Ferrimicrobium sp.: one gene and its partner. The protein of the gene in region 1 interacts with the protein of each later gene in a pairwise test. Links are inferred from orthologs where the notes say so. Each region holds a gene or a part of one and is shown on either strand. Other genes may lie near its edges.

Evidence for each region. Proteins that work in one complex are often made in the same cells at the same time.
Region 2: the proteins of M7Q83_RS08965 (region 1) and def interact in binary tests that used the Escherichia coli proteins (3 or more experiments, as listed by UniProt). The link is inferred for Ferrimicrobium sp. from one-to-one orthologs.

The regions. Positions count from the first base shown.
Region 1 is NZ_DAHXOI010000012.1:1,459-6,511, reverse strand. What follows is about bases 1,351-4,350. They hold M7Q83_RS08965 (aspartate-semialdehyde dehydrogenase), read right to left. Parts: upstream 3,358-4,350; coding sequence 2,344-3,357; downstream 1,351-2,343. Other genes in these bases: M7Q83_RS08960 (aspartate kinase), read right to left, coding at 3,354-4,350; M7Q83_RS08970 (flagellin), read right to left, coding at 1,413-2,246. Outside these bases: flagellar filament capping protein FliD, read right to left, coding at 1-1,324; more of M7Q83_RS08960, read right to left, coding at 4,351-4,562; M7Q83_RS08955 (peptidylprolyl isomerase), read left to right, coding at 4,694-5,053.
Region 2 is NZ_DAHXOI010000003.1:192,357-197,224, reverse strand. The notes cover bases 899-3,713. They hold def (peptide deformylase), read right to left. Parts: upstream 2,645-3,713; coding sequence 2,153-2,644; downstream 899-2,152. Other genes in these bases: M7Q83_RS03685 (hypothetical protein), read right to left, coding at 3,682-3,713; speB (agmatinase), read left to right, coding at 2,733-3,674; M7Q83_RS03700 (methionyl-tRNA formyltransferase), read right to left, coding at 1,275-2,150. Outside these bases: bifunctional diaminohydroxyphosphoribosylaminopyrimidine deaminase/5-amino-6-(5-phosphoribosylamino)uracil reductase RibD, read right to left, coding at 1-265; M7Q83_RS03705 (MogA/MoaB family molybdenum cofactor biosynthesis protein), read right to left, coding at 262-744; more of M7Q83_RS03685, read right to left, coding at 3,714-3,858; M7Q83_RS03680 (alpha/beta fold hydrolase), read right to left, coding at 4,115-4,868. UniProt on the Escherichia coli protein: Removes the formyl group from the N-terminal Met of newly synthesized proteins. Requires at least a dipeptide for an efficient rate of reaction. N-terminal L-methionine is a prerequisite for activity but the enzyme has broad specificity at other positions.

The DNA of each region.
Region 1 (5,053 bases):
GGACACCCGAGACCGTGTTAGTCTGTGAGGACAGTTCATACCCATTGGAACCACCGACGTTGATCACCGCGTCCTGGCCCTGGGTGATGGAGTTGAAGCTACCGACTGACGCTGAAAACGGTGACGACTCAACGGTGATATTGCCGTTGGTGCCCGTGGTGTTAGAGGAGAGCTGCAGAATATAAGCGTTAGTGCCTACCCCCACAGCAGAGGCGGTTACACCGGCGTTCGCAGCGTTGATGTTGCTCACCACCTGACTTAAGCTGCCGCTCCCCGCAGAGACCTCCGTCGCCGAAAAACTACCCTTTGCGAGACCTGATGTGCCGACACCGAGGGTCACCGTGCCCCCCGAACCGTCGGTCAGCGTCGTCGTGGAGCCAGCTTGGACGTTGTTGATACTGGTGGCTGTGCCGTCGAGCGTAATCGCTCCAGCGGTACCCACTGAGGCAGTCGATTGTGTGGCAAGACCGAGGCTCGTCAACGCCGTACCACCGGTGACTTGCAAGGAAGAAGAGCTTCCGAGTAGAGCAGTACTGAGCTGGAGTTGGCCGCGAGCGTCGATCGTAGCATTCACCAAAGGTGTGCCACTCCCCGACGTCGCTGCGGTGATCGCTTGGGCAAGTTGGGACGGTGTGTACGTGCCACTGGCAATCGTGAAGGTTTGGGCGGTCCCATTCACGTTGGCGGTGATGGTATCGTTGGAGGACCCTATGGTTGTCGAACTCGCCAGTGCCGATGTTGTCGAAGCGGTACCACCGGTCAATGCCTGGGTGACATCGAAGGAGTGTGACCCAACCGCCAATGAACTCCCTGCCAGTGAGGTGACACCAAATCCGGCGGCGGTCGAGGAAAGAAGAAAATTCCCAGAGGCAACGGTCGAGGAGAGGGAACTCACGGTGCTGGAGCCAGCCAGAACGTTGGCTTGTGCGAGCTGGTCAACGTTGAAACTGATCGTCGAGGGAGCGGCGCCGGTTGAAGTGGTGGCGGTCGCAACGGCAGAGTTTGAGGTCGACGCTGACATCACTTGCCAATCCGCACTCGAGGTCAGATTACTCGCCGCGCTCTGCAAGCTGAGAAGGTCCGCCGAAAGCTGCTGATAGTCGTTCAGGTTGGTCTGAAGCGAGGTGATCTGGTTCTGGATATCAACCTGGGGTTGTTCATAGGCCTGCATTAGTGCGTTGATAATGGAACTGGTATCAAGACCAGAGATCACCCCGTTGAACTGAATCGGCGGGGCAAAAGGGTTCGTGGAACTCGTCGACGTCGTGCTACTGGTGGTAGGCGTCGTCGACGTCGTAGTCGTTGTTGGAGAGACGGAAGACATTCGACCTCCTCATTGCAGAAGGGAAAAGGAAAGAAACCAGGATGGGCCAGAGAGCATGCTCTCCGGCCCATCCATCGATCGAAATAACTTATGGCAGAAGTTTGAGAATCAACTGCGGCAATGCTTGAGCTTGTGACAACATCGCCACACCAGCCTGCATCAGCACCTGCTGCGACGAGAACGTCGTCATAGCTTGGGCCATATTGGTGTCGATCAGCGTGGAGTTTGCCGAGGTCACATTCTGCTGGCCCACTGTATCGTTAGCAACAATGGCCTGGATCTGATTCTGGATCGCACCAACTTGAGCTTCCGTGGTTGCCACTTGCGTAATCGCCGATTGGACTGCCAACATTGCCCCAAGGGCAGCAGTGGAGGAACCAATGCTAATTGTACCACTTGAGACTCCAAGTGCGCCGGTCGTCAATGCCCCAATCGTTACGACAATCTGATCAACAGAACTGTCGTAGGCACCGATCTGGAACGACTCGTTTGCGAAACTACCATTCAGCAACTGCTGGCTGCCAAACTGGGTCGAATTTGCGATCTGATCGAGCTGATTCTGCAACGCCGCAAACTCCTGCTGGTCTGCAGTGAGCGAATTGGTATTCGATGCGCCTGAGTTTGCAGCTTGGGTTGCTAACTGGTTCATCGTCTGCAGGATAGCCACCTGTTGGTTCATGGCGCCGGTGGCAATCTGGAGCACCGAGTTTGCGTCTTGTCCGTTGTTGATCGCAACGCCAAGGCCGTTCGCCTGGGTCTCAAGGCCCTGGGAGATCACATAGCCTGCTGCGTTGTTGGCCGCCGTCTGAATCTGCAGACCAGATGACAGTTGATTAATAGTTGTCTGCATCGCGTTGTTCGTTGCGTTTAAGTTGTTATACGCCTCGATCGCCGAGATGTTTGTGTTCACCGAAAGGGACATGAATCCTCCTTGAATTCCCTCATGTATTATCTAACCAACGCCAGGCTTACCAAGCGTCTTTGGATACATCGGGAGCTCATCGGCAAACCTTGAGGATCTATTGCAACAACAACTCCAGAATCTGAATCGCGTTCAATGCCGCTCCTTTACGCAGATTATCTCCTGCCACGAAGAAAGCGATGCCATTCGTCGATGAATGATCCGGTCGAATCCGTCCAATCAGGACCGGATCGACCCCAGCCGAAGCGAGAGGGGTTGGCAGCTCAACGATCTGACAACCCGGTTCTTGCTTGAGCGCATCCACAAGCTCAGCGACTTGGGGAGTGTCTCGGCACTCTGCAACAATCGCGATACTATGTCCAGTAAAGACGGGCACCCTCACACAGGTGGCATGGCAACGCAGATCAGCCAACCCCAAAATTTTTCGCGACTCATTGACGAACTTCTCCTCCTCAGAGGTGTCGCCATCGTGAAGATCCCCTGCGAGGGGGATGACATTTCCTGCCAAAACAGCTGGAAACTTTGCTGGAGACATGAAGTCGACGGCACCACCATCGAAGGTGAGTGCTGCGAGGTTGGGCCGTTGCAATTCGGCATCAAGTTCTGCCACCCCTTCCCTACCAGCTCCAGAGGCTGCCTGGTAAGTCGAAGCGATCACACGCTCGAGACCAAAAAGGCGATCGATGATCGCCAATGGAGGCATCGCAATCATCGTTGTACAGTTCGGATTCGCGATGATCCCATGTGGGCGGTTGTGAACTTCCCTAGGATTGACCTCCGGAACCACCAGCGGAACCTCGGGGTCCATCCGATACGCCGATGAGTTGTCGATCACCACCGCGCCAGCCTCAACAAAGCGAGGAGCGTGCACTTTGGAAGCGGTCGCCCCGATCGAGAAGATGGCGTAATCGACTCCTCGCAGATCTGCTGTCTCCACATCCTCGACCGCGACAAGACGCCCACTGAACTCGATAACAACGCCTGCCGATCGAGGGGAAGCGAAGAAGCGAATGTGATCGAATGGGACCTGTCGCTCCTTGAGAATCTGGCGCATCACGCCACCCACCTGGCCGGTTGCACCTACAACGGCAAGGGTTCCAGCGCTCCTCATAGTGAAAATGCCTCATGTAGTGCTTGCACGGCAGTCTCCAGCAGTTCAACTCGAATAACACACGAGATCCGTATAGCGGAAGTGGAGATCATCTCGATGTTGATGTTGTGGTTAGCGAGCGTCTCAAACATCGTTGCGGTTACGCCAGGGTTCGACTTCATGCCAGCGCCGACCAGGGATACGCGACCGATCTCGGTATCCGTCACCACTTCACTCGCATCGACCTGCCTCGCCACCTCTTCGGTCACGCTTCGTGCGAGCTCGAGGTCAAGTTTCGGTGCAGTGAACGAGATGTCCGTATGACCCTCGATGGAGGTATTCTGCACAATCATGTCGACATTCACACCAGCGTCGGCGATCACGCGAAAAATTCGAGCTGCCACACCAGGTTGATCAGGCACCCTCAACAATGTGAGCTTCACCTCAGATGCGTCATGGGAGATTGCACTCACCACTGCCTGTTCCATTGTCTCTTCCTCCTCTACCACCCAGGTACCCGGCTCCCACGTGAAACTCGAACGAACATGGAGCCGCACGCCGTAGTTCCTGGCAAATTCAACCGAACGCAACGCAAGGACTCGTCCGCCAGAGGCCGAGAGCTCAAGCATCTCCTCAAATGAAATCCTTGGGATCTTACGAGCGGCAGGAACCACACGAGGATCAGCCGTGAATACCCCAGAGACATCGGTATAGATCTCGCAAACATTCGCTCCAAGGCTGGCTGCGATAGCGACCGCTGTCGTATCAGAGCCTCCTCGTCCCAGCGTCGTGACATTGCGATCCGTGGAGACCCCCTGAAAACCCGCTATCACCGGAACCACCCCGGCGGCGAGTGCTGCCTTAATCCGCTCGGGTTTGATCTCAACTATTTTTGCTTTGGTGTGGTCGGTGTCAGTGATGATGCCTGCCTGCGAACCAGTAAAGGATTCTGCCGCTACGCCTAGATCGGCGAGCGCCATACATAGCAACGACACCGAGATGCGCTCACCAGCAGTAAGCAACATGTCCATCTCGCGTGGAGGGATCGTCCTACTGACATCTCCTGCGAGTCGGATCAGGTCATCGGTGGTCTTCCCCATCGCAGAGACGACCACCACCACATCGTCTCCCCTGCGCCTTGAGCGTGCAACGTAGTCAGCGACCGTGCGAATACGGTCGGCATCAGCTACCGAGGTACCACCGTACTTCTGAATTATGAGAGCCACTAGAACAATCTACCAGCCCGAAAGGGTCGAACCAAGAGGATAGACCGGTCTTGTGCTATTAAAGTGTTCACGTGCCAAGCGAAAAGCGGGCTCGGATTCGAGCGAACCAACAGAAACTGAAGGAAGCGGAAATGGCGCGTGCCAAACGGCGTCGACTGATGCGCAACGGCGCGATCGTGGTGATAGCTGCGATCGTGGTCTTTGTGGGAATCTATTTTCTCACCAAGCCAACGGCGAAGAAGACAACAGCCACCACCAAGACTACGGCGAAGACATCAACAGCGAAAACGACTGGCTACCTACTGCCTGATGGGTGCCCGAATCCGAATGCTATCATCCCGCACAAAACCCACTTCAAGAAGTATCCACCAGAGTGCCTTAATCCGAAGGATCACTACACGGCCATCGTGAACACCACGGCCGGCACCTTTGATATTAAGCTCGAACCAAATCTGGGGCCGAAATCAGCAAACAACTTCTATGTGCTGTCT
Region 2 (4,868 bases), on another replicon or contig:
CGATCGCATCAACACACGGTGGCGTCCGCCCATGATGAGAACAGGGCTCTAAGGTCACGTACATCGTCGCCCCTTTAGCCCGCTCACCGGCCTCGCCAAGTGCGACGACCTCGGCATGGGGACCACCCAGGGGTTGGGTCCAACCCTCCCCAACGACCCCTCCATCCGCCACGACGACCGCACCGACCCAAGGGTTTGGAGGCGATCCGTGACGCGCACGCCGACCCAAGGCGAGGGCCCGCCTCATCAATTCAGTATCGTTCATCGGCTGGAGACAGGATGCTCGGTATCGCCCCCCGCAATGAGCCCAAGGGCATGCTCCAGTAGGGGTGCGACCGCATCGAGTGACTCGATCGCTCCACGTGGAGAACCCGGTAGATTCAAAATCAAGCAGGATCCAAGAGTTCCCGCAACCCCGCGTGAGAGCCCGCCCAGCGGACTCGCCGCACGCATCTGCTCCGCGAGACCGGGAGCAAGACGATCGAGCACCTCTCGTGTGCCCTCCGGGGTGAGATCACGGGGACCAAACCCGGTACCTCCTGTGGTCACGATCAATCCCGCAAATCCGGCAGCTGCACCCCGGAGAGTCGAGGCTACATTCTCAGCGCCATCCGCGACGGCTATTCGGTCCGCGACCTCGTACCCAAGACCGCTGAGGCGCTCATGGAGTGCCTGGCCGGAGCGATCCTCGCGCGTCCCGGCGATCACTCCATCAGAGACTGTCACTATCTTGACCGCTGGCATCGACTGCATCCTCCAATACTGGCACGGCGCTTCTGCCGTGCCTCCCCTCTACCACAGTACCCTCTTTGTTGTCGTGCTCTCTTGTCTTCGTGCGTCCTGGTGTTGTCTCTGGCCTAGCGCCCTCTGTCTGTCAAGGTTCGACTAGCAAATCGCCGCGATGACAACCGTTCGCCAAGCCAATCCGTCTCGCTACCGATTGAACAGGGGGCAGATCGATCACCGACCGCCCTCAGCGTGATCTCACCTCTGTCGTTGATCACTCCGAGATGACCGGGTCCAACACAAGCCAGGACGAACGGCCATCCAGCCGTTCCCCAGGATAGCTACCCAAGTATACGCCACTCATAGCCAGGGTGCTCGTTGGCGCGGCCCGGCACTATCTTCCAGAGAACCAAAGGTTCTCGCCTTCGCTCAGCGCGCAAACCTCGTGGTTCCTCTCTCGCGGCACTGCTCCTATTGGTTCGACTGTGCTCGCCAAAGGGTAGGTGCAGTGATCGGGACAATGGCGGCGCATCGCCCCAGCGATGGCACTATTGCTCGGGGCGGGTACCGATGCGTTCGACCGCGCTACCCCGGAGAAAATCGGCAAAACTCATCGTCGATCGACCCTCAGGTCGCACCAGTTCTGGAACCAACAGCCCCTTGGCCATCTGGATCTTGCCCTCGACGATGGTGCCGAGTGAAGAACCCGTCTCTCCCTCCTCGATGTGGGCCTTGACGAGGCGTATCCGCTTGGGACCAGCGTAGAAGTAGGCCCGCCCCAGCAGATGACGGCGATAACCCTGCAGCGCTGACTCATAACTCCTGATGAGAAGGTCCCCATCGGTGATCTTTGGGGCGTAGGTTGCCAAGCCTACCTGGGGTTGGGCCGCCTCCTCAAGCCAACTATCACGGCGGACAAGCCAGTCACCCATCAGCTGACAACCCGCCGCAGTCAACCGTGCATAGGCCTCGCTCAATCCTAGACCCTCGATCTCGACCGGCTGAGCTGCATAGACTGGCCCCGCATCCATCTCGTGGACGAGACGCATCAACGTTACCCCACTGGCCAACCCGCCAGCGAGCACTGAGCGCTCGACTGGGGCCGCTCCCCGAAAAGCAGGGAGGAGCGAGTAGTGAACATTGAGCAACGGGTGCGCATCCACCAACGCCGCTGGCAGTATCCGACCATACGATACGACGACACCGAGATCGAAGGCAAGATCTCCGAGATCGCCGAGCGTCGTCAAAACATTCAGGCCAGCCTGCATACCGATCTGGGCAACCGGCGTCGGTTCTGGCGAGCCATTCCTGGTGCGTCGCTTTGGCTGCTTTGTCACCACCGCAACCACATCGAAACCGCCATCCAGGAGCGTCGTGAGATACGCAGTAGAGACTGCGCCGGTTCCAAAGAATACGATGCGCACGCTTAGGAGTCGATCAGCTTCTCTCGCATAGTGCGGTGAAAGGCTTTGCGCTCCTCGTCCGTGAGTCGTGTGATGAGCAACTTGCCCTCCAGATGGTCGTACTCATGCTGGAGTACCCGTCCGAGCAGACCTTCTCCCTCAACCTCCTGGGGCTTCCCGTCTCGATCCAGACCACGCATCACCACATGTCCCGGCCGATGGATCTCCCACCAGTAGTTCGGTACCGAGAGGCATCCCTCTTCGTAGACCCAATCACCGTCAGCGACGATGAGTTCAGGGTTGATAAAGACCTCGGGGCCGTCGCCGGCGTCGTAGACGAATAGGCGCTTACCCACGCCAACCTGGGGACCGGCGAGACCGACCCCTGGCGCATCGTACATCGTCTCAAACATATCGTCGATCAACCGCTGAAGGGCAGCGTCGAAGGTTTCAATTTCAGTCGACCGGTTCGCGAGAACCTGGTCACCAATGGTTCGGATAGCGAGGATTGCCACGGGTTCTAGGCTAGTAGGCAGTGAAGTCGATCGCCAACATCGATCATCAAAGTCAACCGTTCGGCCCATCAACCCCAAGGAGTCACCAATGGAACCCATCGGACCACGCAACTCACTTCAGGAGCCTCGCTTCTCCAACTCGACCACCTTTGCTCGTCTCCCCACCTTGGCCGAAGTAGGTGCTGCCGGAATCGCCATCGTTGGCGCTCCCTTTGATGCTGGCGTCTCCTATCGGCCCGGCGCGCGCTTTGGCCCGCTCGCGATCCGGACCGGTTCGCAGCTGCTACGGCCCTACGATCCAGCGATGGATCTCTTCCCCTTTGGCAAGGTCCAGGTGGCTGACGCTGGTGACATGGGGATCAACCCCTTCTCCATCGACGAGGCGATCGCGACCATCGAAGCACGTGCTGGGGAACTCCAGACCCACGTTGATCGCCTTGTTACCCTCGGCGGTGACCACACGATCGCCCTTCCCCTGTTACGAGCGGTCACGAAACGACACGGACCGGTCGCGCTCATCCACTTCGACGCTCACCTCGACACCTGGGACACCTACTTCGGCGCCCCCTATACCCACGGAACACCCTTTCGCCGCGCCTTCGAGGAGGAGCTCTTGCTCCAAGACCGGAGCTTTCACGTCGGTACCCGGGGGTCACTCTATGGCGCTGGCGACCTTGACGACGATGCCCGCTTCGGCTTTCAGATCATCACCTCGGATGAGCTCGTCGATGTGTCGATCCCTGACCTTGGGGCCCGCATCAAAGAGCGCATCGGCGATGCGCCGGTCTATCTCTCTATCGATATCGACGTGCTCGATCCAAGCGCCGCTCCGGGCACCGGCACTCCCGAGGCCGGCGGTCCAAGCTCTCGAGACGTGCTCAAACTCCTTCGCCAACTTCGGGGCATCAACCTCGTCGGTGCCGACCTCGTTGAGGTCTCACCGAGTTACGACCACGCTGAGATCACCGCGATCGCAGCCAGTCACATTATCTACACCATGATTGGACTCATGACCGCAACCATGTCCTAGCCTTCCTTCACCCACCACGTCGGGCAAGGACTGCGGCCACCCGACCATAGTGATGAATCCGGGTGACCTCGAGGCTTGTCTTGGGATCCGCCTTTGGGGAGATACCTTCGGCGGTAAAGAGAGTATTGACAGAGAGGTTGCTCCCGAAAGCGGTAAGGGTAGTCCAATCGCCCAACCTCTCCATCGCCTTGGCTGCGGCCGGACAACGACAAAGGAGCATCCTATTCCTGACGAAATGGTACCTCACTGTAGAGCGAGTTCCTCAGCCGAGCTCGCAAGCCACGCCTCGAATTGAGGTGATTCACGCACGACCTACCGATACGCGGGTCGACCTCAACCTGTCCGCTCCCTGACTTTTCGGTGGATGGTCATACGCCGGGGCTATCCGAGGAACGGTTCGCCAAGCCACCTCGATCTTTGTCTGCTTACTCGCCCTTCAATTACCGAGCGGTATCAGACTCGGCCAACCAGGCAAAGATCGTCGGCACCTTGTGAAGCTGCACCGAGAGGTGTCCCTCGGTTGGCTCGAAGTTAAGCTGTGCGATGGGGGTGTGGTTGTCGAGCCACCGGCCATGAGCGGCTGGGACCATGAGGTCCTGCCCACCTTGCCAGATGCTCACCGGGATGGCGATGGTCCAGAGATCAAAGCCCCAGGGTTGGGTGAAGGCAAGATCGTCATCAAACCAGCCATCGACCCCGTTATGCAACGCTCGTTGAAAATTCTCGACCAGATAGTTGCCGAGTTCTCTCGCAGCAGTGACGTCAACCGGGGGCAGGAGCGTAGACAGACTCTCCAGCACCTCAGATAATCCAGCAACCATCATGGCATCGCGTTGTTGGGTGAGTAGGGTGAGTAGCTCGGCATGGTCAGTCGCTGCCGCACCAAATTCAATCAGGTTGTCCTCTCCCATGCCGGCAAGAAAGTCAAGGTCATCTTGACCCCATTGCCCAACTCCGGCGATCGAGGCTGCGCGGTTCACACGATCAGGAAGGAGGGCAGCGCAGGCGAGCGCATGGGGACCACCGCCGGAGACCCCATAGGTGGAGCACTTGGCGATCCCAAGGGCATCGAGCAGCTCCCTCACGTCGCTCGCTATGCTGGCGATGGTTCGTCCCGCAGATCGAGACGAGCCAGCGTACCCGGGCCGACTTGGCGCGATCAACCGTACTCCCAGTTGAGATGCGGCTTGCAGT